Regions from separate parts of the Pilosibacter sp. NGB245 genome, predicted to be linked through region 1. Evidence: predicted binding sites of a transcription regulator. Region 1 holds the regulator's gene; each other region holds the start of a gene.
What was found. Region 1 encodes HrcA, which represses chaperone genes, less so after heat shock. Its sites were predicted from a motif close to TGTTAGCACTCNNNNNNNNNGAGTGCTAACA; they were not measured.
Positions count from the first base shown of each region.

Region 1 (3,640 bases):
TCGCTGCGCTCAGACAAGTGTCACCGATTTTCTAACGCAGCCACCCGTGAGCTAAGAGGAAGCCAGATCCCCGGATCAAAGCACGCCATCCCGGAGCCTCACCGCTGTGGGATGGCGGGAGGAAGGGAAGAGGTATAACTCGCTGCCTGCGCTCGGACGTGTACTATTTTGTATTCAACACAGTCAGCTGCGGATTAAGAGGAAGTGTATATCTGGAGCAAAGCACTTTTGCCCGGAGCCTCACCGCTGGGGAGTTGCGGGAGTGAGTGTGAAGAATCGATATCTTATAAGGAAATAGTTTGGTTGGGGAAGATTACTGTCGGTAAAGTGCGCGGGAAATTATGGGGTTTCCGGGAGGTTTCTGAATAAAAACAGGAATTATTCCTATGTTTGTGAAAAAAATGTGAAAATTATCAAAAGCCCTTGACAAAAAACTTGCGAAGTAATATAGTAGCAACTGTAGATGTTAGCACTCCTCAAAAGAGAGTGCTAGCAAATCAGAGAGAAGAGGTGAGAGGTTTGGAACTGGATGAGAGAAAAGAGAAAATTTTGAAAGCGATTATCCAGACGTACCTGGAGACCGGTGAGCCGGTCGGATCCAGAACGATTTCCAAATACTCGGATCTGAAGCTCAGCTCCGCTACGATCCGAAATGAGATGTCTGATCTGGAAGAGCTTGGTTACATTCTTCAGCCGCATACTTCAGCCGGAAGGATTCCTTCCGATAAGGGTTACCGGTTTTATGTTGACCAGATCATTAAAGAGAAGGACAGTCAGGTCGAGCACATGCAGGAACTGATGATCCAGCGGGTTGACCGCGTGGAACTGCTTTTGAAGCAGCTTGCAAAGGTTCTCGCAAAGAATACAAATTATGCGACTCTGATCAGCGGACCGAGTTACAGCCAGACGAAGCTTAAATTTATCCAACTCTCCAGAGTTGAGGAACATAAGCTTCTCGTGGTAATTGTTGTGGAAGGAAATATTATCCGGAACTCTTTTGTTACGGTTGATGAGGAACTCAGTGATGAGGAGATCCTGAATCTGAATATTCTCCTGAACAGCAATCTGAACGGTCTGACGATCGAGGAGATCAATCTTGGTGTGATCGCGAAGATGAAGGAGCAGGCCGGAAGCCACAGAAGAGTGGTGGATCTGGTCCTGAATGAGGTCAGCGAAGTGATCCGTTCCCAGGATGAGGATCTTCAGATCTATACGAGCGGGGCAACCAATATTTTCAAATATCCGGAACTTTCCGATACAGAGAAAGCGAGTCAGCTGATCAGCACGTTAGAACATAAGGAACTTCTCCGTGGGCTGATCGATGAACAGCAGCAGAATAAGACCGATGACCCGGACAATGAGATCCAGGTCTACATCGGAGATGAAACTCCGGTCCAGAGCATGAAAGACTGCAGCATCGTAACCGCAAATTATGCGCTCGGCGATGGAATGCGAGGAACGATCGGTATTGTAGGACCAAAGCGGATGGATTACGAGAAAGTCGTAACAACCTTGCGATCGCTTGTCGCGCAGCTGAACGAAACATTTAAAAATGAAAGGTGAAGAGAGCAGTGGAAGAGAAAGAGTTAGAAAAAGAGAACCAGGAGACGGAAGCTTCCGAAGAGAAAGAAGCGAAAGCCTCTGAGACTGATAAAGAAACTGAGAAGTCCGAGGATGCCGGAAAGAAGGAAAAAGCTCCGGAAAAGAAAAAGGATCCGAAGGACGAGAAGATTGATGAGTTAAATGACAAACTCAGAAGATCGATGGCGGAATTTGATAATTACCGCAAGAGAACGGACAAGGAAAAGTCCGCGATGTATGAGATCGGCGCGAAGGACGTGATCGAAAAGATCCTTCCGATCGTTGACAACTTTGAAAGAGGTCTTAACACAATCCCGGAGGATGCGAAAGGAACCGCATTTGCAGAGGGAATGGAAAAGATATATAAGCAGTTTGTAAAGACGCTCGATGATCTTGGCGTAAAACCGATCGAGGCCGTCGGAAAGCCGTTTGATCCGAATTTCCACAACGCAGTGATGCATGTGGAGGATGAGAATCTCGGCGAAAATGTTGTGGCAGCTGAGCTTCAGAAGGGTTACACCTACAAAGAGTCGATCGTCCGTCACAGCATGGTACAGGTTGCGAACTAAGGATCGTGAGAGCACGTAAGTGCGGATCGATCCGGTATCAAAATTAACATTGAAATTCACTTAATTCCAAATATAACAGGAGGAAAAAATCATGAGCAAGATCATTGGTATTGACTTAGGTACAACAAACAGCTGCGTAGCAGTTATGGAAGGCGGTAAACCAACAGTTATCGCTAATACAGAAGGTGTCAGAACAACACCGTCTATCGTTGCATTTACAAAGACAGGAGAAAGACTTGTCGGTGAGCCGGCAAAGCGTCAGGCAGTTACAAACGCTGACAGAACCATCTCCTCCATCAAGAGACATATGGGTACTGACTACAAGGTAGACATCGACGGCAAGAAGTACACACCGCAGGAGATTTCCGCGATGATCCTTCAGAAGTTAAAAGCAGATGCTGAAAGCTACCTCGGTGAGAAGGTAACAGAAGCTGTTATCACAGTTCCGGCTTACTTCAACGATGCCCAGCGTCAGGCAACAAAGGATGCAGGTAAGATCGCCGGTCTTGATGTAAAGCGTATCATCAACGAGCCGACAGCGGCAGCCCTTGCTTATGGCCTTGACAACGAGAAAGAGCAGAAGATCATGGTATATGACCTCGGCGGCGGTACATTCGATGTTTCCATCATCGAGATCGGTGACGGCGTTATTGAAGTTCTTGCGACGAACGGTGATACACACCTCGGCGGTGATGATTTCGATAACCGTGTCACACAGTGGATGATCGATGAGTTCAAGAAGACAGAGGGCGTAGATCTTTCCGGTGATAAGATGGCACTTCAGAGATTAAAAGAAGCTGCTGAGAAAGCAAAGAAGGAACTCTCTTCCGCAACAACAACAAATATCAACCTTCCGTTCATCACAGCAACTGCTGATGGCCCGAAGCACTTAGATATGAACCTTACAAGAGCAAAATTCGATGAACTCACAAGCGACCTCATCGAGAGAACAGCGATCCCGGTACAGAATGCATTAAGAGATGCCGGCTTAACAGCAGCAGATCTTTCCAAGGTTCTCCTTGTAGGTGGTTCCACACGTATGCTTTCCGCACAGGAGAAGGTAAAACAGTTAACAGGCAAAGAGCCGAGTAAGTCCTTAAACCCGGATGAGTGCGTAGCCATCGGTGCAGCGATCCAGGGTGGTAAGTTAGCAGGCGATGCTGGTGCCGGCGACATCCTTCTTCTCGATGTTACTCCGCTTTCCCTTGCAATCGAGACCATGGGCGGCGTAGCAACAAAGCTGATCGAGAGAAATACAACCATCCCGACAAGAAAGAGCCAGATCTTCTCCACAGCCGCTGATAACCAGACAGCTGTAGATATCCACGTTGTACAGGGTGAGCGTGAGTTCGCAAAGGACAACAAGACTCTTGGCCAGTTCCGTCTTGATGGTATCCTTCCGGCAAGAAGAGGTGTTCCGCAGATCGAAGTTACATTCGATATCGATGCAAACGGTATCGTAAATGTATCCGCTAAGGATCTTGGAACAG
Region 1 is NZ_CM171584.1:2,519,695-2,523,334, reverse strand. Features, by position in the region: gene hrcA (heat-inducible transcriptional repressor HrcA) at 511-1,563, shown strand; gene grpE (nucleotide exchange factor GrpE) at 1,572-2,150, shown strand; gene dnaK (molecular chaperone DnaK) at 2,242-3,640, shown strand, end outside.

Region 2 (3,640 bases), 1.5 Mb from region 1:
CGCTCGACCTGACGGTCCTGATGAAAATGTACGGGCTTGACGGGTACGACCACTTAAAGACCCCGAAATATACGCCGCAGCCGGTTCCGGCTCTGATGAATGACGATGATATCTTTACGAACATCCGGAAGGGCGATATCCTTCTGATGCATCCGTATGAGACTTTTGATCCTGTCGTGGACTTCGTGCGGAGCGCGGCAAAGGATCCGGAAGTTCTGGCGATCAAGCAGACGTTATACCGTGTCAGCGGCAACTCCCCGATCATCGCGGCTCTGGCGGCGGCAGCCGAGAACGGAAAGCAGGTATCGGTTCTCGTCGAGCTGAAGGCGAGATTTGACGAGGAGAACAACATCATCTGGGCGAAAAAGCTGGAAAAAGCCGGATGTCATGTTATTTACGGACTCGTCGGCTTAAAGACGCACTCAAAGATCACACTCGTGGTCCGCAGGGAGGAAGACGGGATCCGGAGATATGTCCATCTTGGAACCGGAAACTACAACGATTCCACTGCAAAACTTTACACAGACTGCGGAATCATGACCTGCAATCCGATGATCGGAGAGGATGCGACTGCGGTCTTCAACATGCTCTCCGGATATTCCGAGCCGTTAAACTGGAACATGCTTTCGGTTGCCCCGCTGTGGCTCAGAACGAAATTCCTGCATCTAATCAACCGGGAGACGAAGCATGCAAAAGACGGAAAGCCGGCATCGATCATCGCGAAGATGAATTCCCTCTGTGACAAGGAGATCATCGCCGCGCTGTATGAGGCGTCCTGCGCAGGGGTGAAGATCCGCCTGGTTGTCCGCGGCATCTGCTGTCTGAAGGCGGGGATCCCGGGACTTTCCGAGAACATTGAGGTCCGCTCGATCGTCGGAGAATTCCTCGAACATGCGAGGATCTTTATCTTTGAGAACGACGGAAGTGAAGAGATCTACATGGGAAGTGCCGACTGGATGCCGAGAAACCTGGACCGCCGTGTCGAGATTATGTTCCCGGTATTGAGAGAGGAACTCAAAGACAGGATTCGCAGATATATGGAGCTGGAGCTGGAGGACAACTTAAAGGCCCATGTGCTTCAGCCGGACGGGACATATGAAAAGCCGGATCGCCGAGGAAAACTTCCGGTCGGCTCCCAGATGGCACTCTGCGAGATGGCAGTCAATGCTGCGAAAGAGGAGCGGAAGAAAAAACAGCAGGACGAACAGGCCCGCGTGTTTATTCCGATCGAGAGTGAAAACTGATCCGCGAGCGGCTGTAAAGCCGGCAGCAGAAGTGCAGCTCCGTGACTGACAGAGAAAAATCAAAAAGTTTATAAAATTTTTATTAGCACTCATCAAAAATGAGTGCTAATTTTATTGACATTTTGATTTTCTGGTATTAAAATATGTCATGTTGAATCGAACAGCTGTTAAAAATCCCGGAGATCCGGGGCGATACCGGCTGTCCTGAAAGAAGAAAAAAGTAGCTGTTTAAGAATGGAACGGTTACAGAGAAAATAAAAAACAGCGGTCCGGCGGGCGGCAATACAGATCGTCCCCCGACGCGCGAATGGAAATAAGGAGTGGTTTAACATGGCAAAAAGCGGAAGTCTTTCAATCAACAGTGAGAATATATTCCCGATCATCAAAAAATGGCTGTATTCCGATCATGATATCTTTTATCGTGAGTTAGTCAGCAATGGCTGCGATGCCATCACAAAATTAAAGAAACTGGCTCTGATGGGCGAGTATGAGACCCCGGACGATGAAACGTATAAAGTCCAGGTTACTGTAAATCCGAAGGAAAAGACGATCAAGATCGAAGATAACGGTCTCGGTATGACAGAGGATGAGGTTGACGAGTATATCAACCAGATCGCTTTCTCCGGCGCCCAGGATTTCCTGAACAAGTACAAGGATAAAGCGAATGAAGACCAGATCATCGGTCATTTCGGACTCGGTTTCTATTCCTCATTTATGGTAGCGGACAAAGTAACGATCGATACCTTATCCTACAAGAAGGACGCAAAACCGGTCCACTGGGAGTCTGAGGGCGGTACCGAGTTTGATATGAAGGAAGGCACTAAGGAAGGCCACGGAACCCTGATCACCCTGTACTTAAATGAGGACAGCGCTGAGTTTGCGAATGAGTACCGCGCAAGAGAGATCCTCGACAAGTACTGTGCATTTATGCCGGTCGAGATCTACTTAAACGATGAGACTGCTGAGCCGCAGTACGATACGATCGAGAAAGAGGAACTGACCGACAAGGATACGATCATCGAGACGATCGTTGAGCCGGCAAAGACCGAGGAGAAGGAAAAAGAGGACGGATCGAAGGAGACTGTTGAGGTGAGCCCTGCGAAAGAGAAATATAAGATCGCAAGACGCCCGGTTCCGGTCAATGATACGAACCCGCTCTGGAACAAGCATCCGAACGAGTGCACCGATGAGGAGTACAAGGAGTTCTACCGCAAGGTATTCCAGGACTTCAAGGAGCCGTTATTCTGGATCCATCTGAATATGGACTATCCGTTCAACTTAAAAGGAATCCTCTACTTCCCGAAGATCAACATGGAGTACGAGAGCATCGAAGGAAAGATCAAACTCTACAACAACCAGGTATTCATCGCGGATAACATCAAAGAAGTTATTCCGGAATTTCTGATGCTGTTAAAAGGCGTGATCGACTGCCCGGATCTTCCGCTCAACGTATCCAGAAGTGCTCTTCAGAACGATGGATTTGTAAAGAAGATCTCCGATTACATTACAAAGAAAGTTGCTGATAAGCTCTCCGGCATGTGCAAGACAGATCGCGAGAACTACGAGAAATACTGGGATGATATCAATCCGTTCATCAAATTCGGCTGCTTAAAGGACGAGAAGTTCGATGAGAAGATGAAAGATTACATCCTCTATAAGAACCTGGACGGCAAATATCTGACACTCGCTGACTGCCTTGAGGAGAACAAGGAGAAACACGAGAACAAGATCTTCTATGTAACGGACGAGAAAGAGCAGAGCCAGTACATCAACATGTTCAAGGAAGCCGGGATCGACGCTGTGATCCTTCCGAACCCGATCGATTCCCCGTTCATGCAGCATGTGGAGCAGAAGAATGAGGGCTTAAAGTTCCTGCGTATCGATGCGGATGTCAACGAGACATTCAAAGAGACGGAGGAGACCGATGAGGCCGCGAAGGAGCAGGAGAAGAAGGACGCCGAGACTCTCGCTGAGGTATTTAAGAAGGCGATCGGAAACGACAAGCTGAACGTGAAAGTCGAGAAGCTGAAAAATGAAGGTCTCGCTTCCATGATCACAGTCTCCGAGGAGAGCCGAAGAATGCAGGATATGATGAAGATGTACAGCATGTACGGCGGCGGTTCCGATATGTTCCCGGCTGAGGAGACATTAGTCATCAACGCAAACAACGGTCTTGTAAAATACGTTCTTGCCAACAAGGACGGAGAGAAGACACCGATGCTCTGCGAACAGCTCTATGACCTTGCGAAACTTGCTCACGGAAGTCTTTCTCCGGAGCGTATGACAAAGTTCATTGCGAGAAGCAGTGAGATCATGAAGGAAGAATATGGTGCATAAGAGAAGAGATTTTCTGATCACATTTACAGTTTTATGTCTGGCCATGTGTGCCTGCTCAG
Region 2 is NZ_CM171584.1:1,012,337-1,015,976, forward strand. Features, by position in the region: gene ACXMYH_RS04455 (RNA degradosome polyphosphate kinase) at 1-1,244, shown strand, start outside; gene htpG (molecular chaperone HtpG) at 1,575-3,581, shown strand; gene ACXMYH_RS04465 (CPBP family intramembrane glutamic endopeptidase) at 3,571-3,640, shown strand, end outside.
Region 2: htpG (molecular chaperone HtpG) is a predicted target of HrcA. The motif match lies at 1,325-1,355, and genes of this name have one in related genera.

Region 3 (3,640 bases), 1.6 Mb from region 1:
GTTCTGCAATTGTTCGAAAGTTGTTTTGAGTATCAGATACAACTTTTCCAAGTTCCAGTTCTGTTTCAATTTTTCTACCAATATACTCTTTCTCTGCCGCATCCGGTGTAATGACTTCGATCCCTTTAGATTCGAAAGATTGCTGAAAAAAGGTTCCGTTCATGGTTGGAAGAGTTCCTAACAGGCAAACTTTTCTGTATCTGTGTGCTTTGGCAAATTCACTTGCGGTATCTACCATACTAACAAGCGGTACAGGAGATACTTTCGATAATGCATCAAAAACAATATGTGTTGTAATTCCGGTTAGAGCAGCGTATTGTACTCCTGCTGCAGAAAGTTGATTGATACCGTTGAGAAGATAATCTGTCAACCCATCATAATCCTGCTTTTTGCATAAATTGAGTACGTCGAATACATTAAGACTTTCTATGGTGATATTGGGAAAGAAATTTTGACCACTTTTTTTCTGTACGCCATATTCTATGCTGCGATAATATTCAATGGTGGATTCTGGCCCTATTCCACCAATTAATCCTAACTTTTTCATTAATTTTACCTCTGAGTTTAGGAAAGTCTGCAAATATGTTCGTCTTCATGAATGCCTTGTGCAAAGCTTCTAATGACTTTCCTGACGGAATGGCATGTAGATATTCCACGGTACATTTATAAGAGCATAGTCTGTTTTTTAAATTCCTGTCCGATCTTATTCTGTTCTTTCATGCATGCAATAAATTTCTCACGGGTCACATCTTGCGGGCGGTACTGCCATTCGGTGGAAGTGAGAATTCTATCTGCCATGAGATCAAATTCATCTTCAGTGATATCGATATCATCGAAGCATACCGGAAGACCGATACTGGCATTGAATTTCATGATCGTATCACGGAGAGCGTTCGCGCCTTCATAGGTGAGCAGGCAGAGAACACCGAGGGATACGACTTCGCCGTGCAGGTGTTCGTGACCATGACGCGTGATCGTGGAGCCGTTATAGACACAGTGCGCGAGGGAGGAATTGTAGTAATAATCCGGAATATGAGTCGTCATATTGGAAACGATACCGGTGGAGACGATGATATCCAAAGTGACCTGTATGAGGGCATCGCTGACTTTGTGCGCTTTTAAGGATGCGAGTGCCTCTTTTCCATAATCCAGGAGCGGTTGTGTGCAGACTTTACTGAGCTGGACACCCATTAACGGAGTATGGCTTAAGTGCTTACCTTTGCTGGAAAAAACAGCCTCACATTCTTTGGAGAGTGCGTCGCCGATTCCGGCCCAGAGGAGGTCGTAAGGAGAATCCGCAATAACAGCGGTATTGATGAAGGTATGATCAGCAAGCTTCGGATAATAATATTCCCGGAAGGTGCCGTTGGCATTGTAGATGACACAGATGGCAGTCACGGCCGCGCAGTTGCTGGCAACGGTCGGGAAAGTAAATAGTGGTTTGTCAAGTTCGTTTGCTACATATTTTGCGGTGTCGCAGGCTCTTCCTCCACCGACACCAAAGATGATATCTGCGTTGCGGACAGCCGGATTCGCGATCAATGCATTGCCGTTCTCGTAGCTGGAATCACCGCCGTACCAGATGAAATCCGTGATCTCAAGATCGGAGCCCTTGATGCCTTCCAGGAGCGCATCTTTTGCTTTTTCCATGGCTGTTTTACCGCCGATCACGACTGCCTTTTTTCCATAGTTTCTTGCGACGTATGGAAGTTCCTTGTAACAATTTTCACCGATGGAGTAATTAGGAAGATATACACTGTAACTCATTTGCTTCTGCCTTTCTTGTTGTGAGCTGACAAATATCCGGAAAAGGCGATACCTGTCAGGTTGTAGGGGTAACTGTTAGAGGATAGAATAAACTGTCCGGAAGCGTTACGGTTGATAGTAAAGATTTGTCATCAAAATGGATAACTTATCAATATTATAGGCGTTTGGAAAAATAATTCAAGATGTTCTTAATTTATGTCCTTTAAATTTTCCTGCCATTGCACATCACATTGTGCTACTGCAGAAAACCAATGCATGTATGATCATGATTATGCACGAGGAGTGTGAGAGAAATAAGAAGATGCCAGATAGTTTCTAACTGTTCCAGCGGATTTTGAAAAAAGGAATATTTGAGCAGGAAAAAAAGTTCACAATTAATTCACAAAAAATTAGCACTCACCTCTTGACAGTGCTAATAATATGTGCTATAGTACATGCAGAACAAAGGAAGAGAGAAAGAAATCAAAGGGATGCAAAAAGTCCTGGAGATTTTCAGAATCTCCCAGACAATAGATTTCAGATATTCTGATTGGAGGAATGATTTATGTATATGCCGAGTATTTTTGGAGAGAGTTTATTTGATGATATGTTCCCGTTTGATGACAGCTTCTTTACTTCTAAGAAGAATCCGCTGTATGGAAAGAATGCTTCGAGAGTTATGAAAACTGATATCAAGGAGAATGAAGGTTCCTATGAACTGGACATCGATCTTCCGGGATTCAAGAAAGATGAGATCACTGCAGAATTGAAGGATGGTTATCTGACCGTCAGCGCTGCTAAGGGTCTTGATAAGGATGAGGAAGATAAGAAAGGTCACTATATCCGTCAGGAGCGTTATTCCGGAGCAATGAGCAGAACCTTCTATGTTGGCGAAGATGTAAAGCAGGAAGATATCAAGGCTAAATTTGAAAATGGTATCTTAAGCCTGTCCGTTCCGAAACCGGTTGAGCAGAAGAAGGTTGAAACTTCTAAGCGTATTGCGATCGAAGGTTAAGGAAGCGCGGCAGACAGTGAAAGCTGCCTGCGGTGTATGGTATCAATGAAAATAACCTGTAGCTGAAAAGGACCGTTGCCTTTGCAGAGAGATCTGTGGGGCAGCGGTCCTTTTTTATGTAACAGGAGATTCATAGGAAGTTCCTGTTACATAAAAAGGCACTGACGTGCCCAAAATGCGCACTCGCGCGAAGATGCAGATTGTCGCAAGCGACCGCGCGTGGCGGGAGAATGTGCCAAGGCACATTCTTTTATATAAAAGGTACAACTGCACGTTATTGGTTTATCATAAAATCGGCAGAATACCCCCATTCCTCGTAGGTGGCGGGATGAATGCCACTATAACGATACACAGACAGATGTAAAACGGTAAGCAATTACAATTCTTTCTCTTCCCTTTTGTGAAACCATGTGCTATAATTAACACAGAACATATGTTCTGCGCCAATTAGGAAAGGAGGAACCGTTTTGTATTTGACCGTATGCCAGCAGCTAAAGCATCTGTCCAAAGATGAATTCCTCATTCTACGGGAATTATGCCGCACAGCCAAAAACCTGACCAACCAGGCCATCCACCAGGTACGGCAGCATTACTTTGAACATAGCCGGTATCTTCCATATGAGAAAAACTACGCCATCTTAAAGACTTCCGAAAACTATCGGCTGCTGAATTCCAACATGGCCCAGCAGATCCTTAAGGAAGTGGATGGATCTTTTAAGTCTTTCTTCGGTCTGTTGAAACTGGCAAAGCAGGGGAAGTATCCGTTTTCATCCTGCAGGCTGCCCAAATACCTTCCAAAAGACGGCTACGCAACCCTGATCGTCGGGTTTGTAAGACTGAATGGGAACCGGTTTGTCCTTCCGTACTCAGCAGCGTATA
Region 3 is NZ_CM171584.1:907,640-911,279, forward strand. Features, by position in the region: gene ACXMYH_RS04015 (aspartate/glutamate racemase family protein) at 1-547, opposite strand, end outside; gene ACXMYH_RS04020 (iron-containing alcohol dehydrogenase family protein) at 664-1,767, opposite strand; gene ACXMYH_RS04025 (Hsp20/alpha crystallin family protein) at 2,312-2,761, shown strand; gene ACXMYH_RS04030 (RNA-guided endonuclease InsQ/TnpB family protein) at 3,229-3,640, shown strand, end outside.
Region 3: ACXMYH_RS04025 (Hsp20/alpha crystallin family protein) is a predicted target of HrcA. The motif match lies at 2,155-2,185, and genes of this name have one in related genera.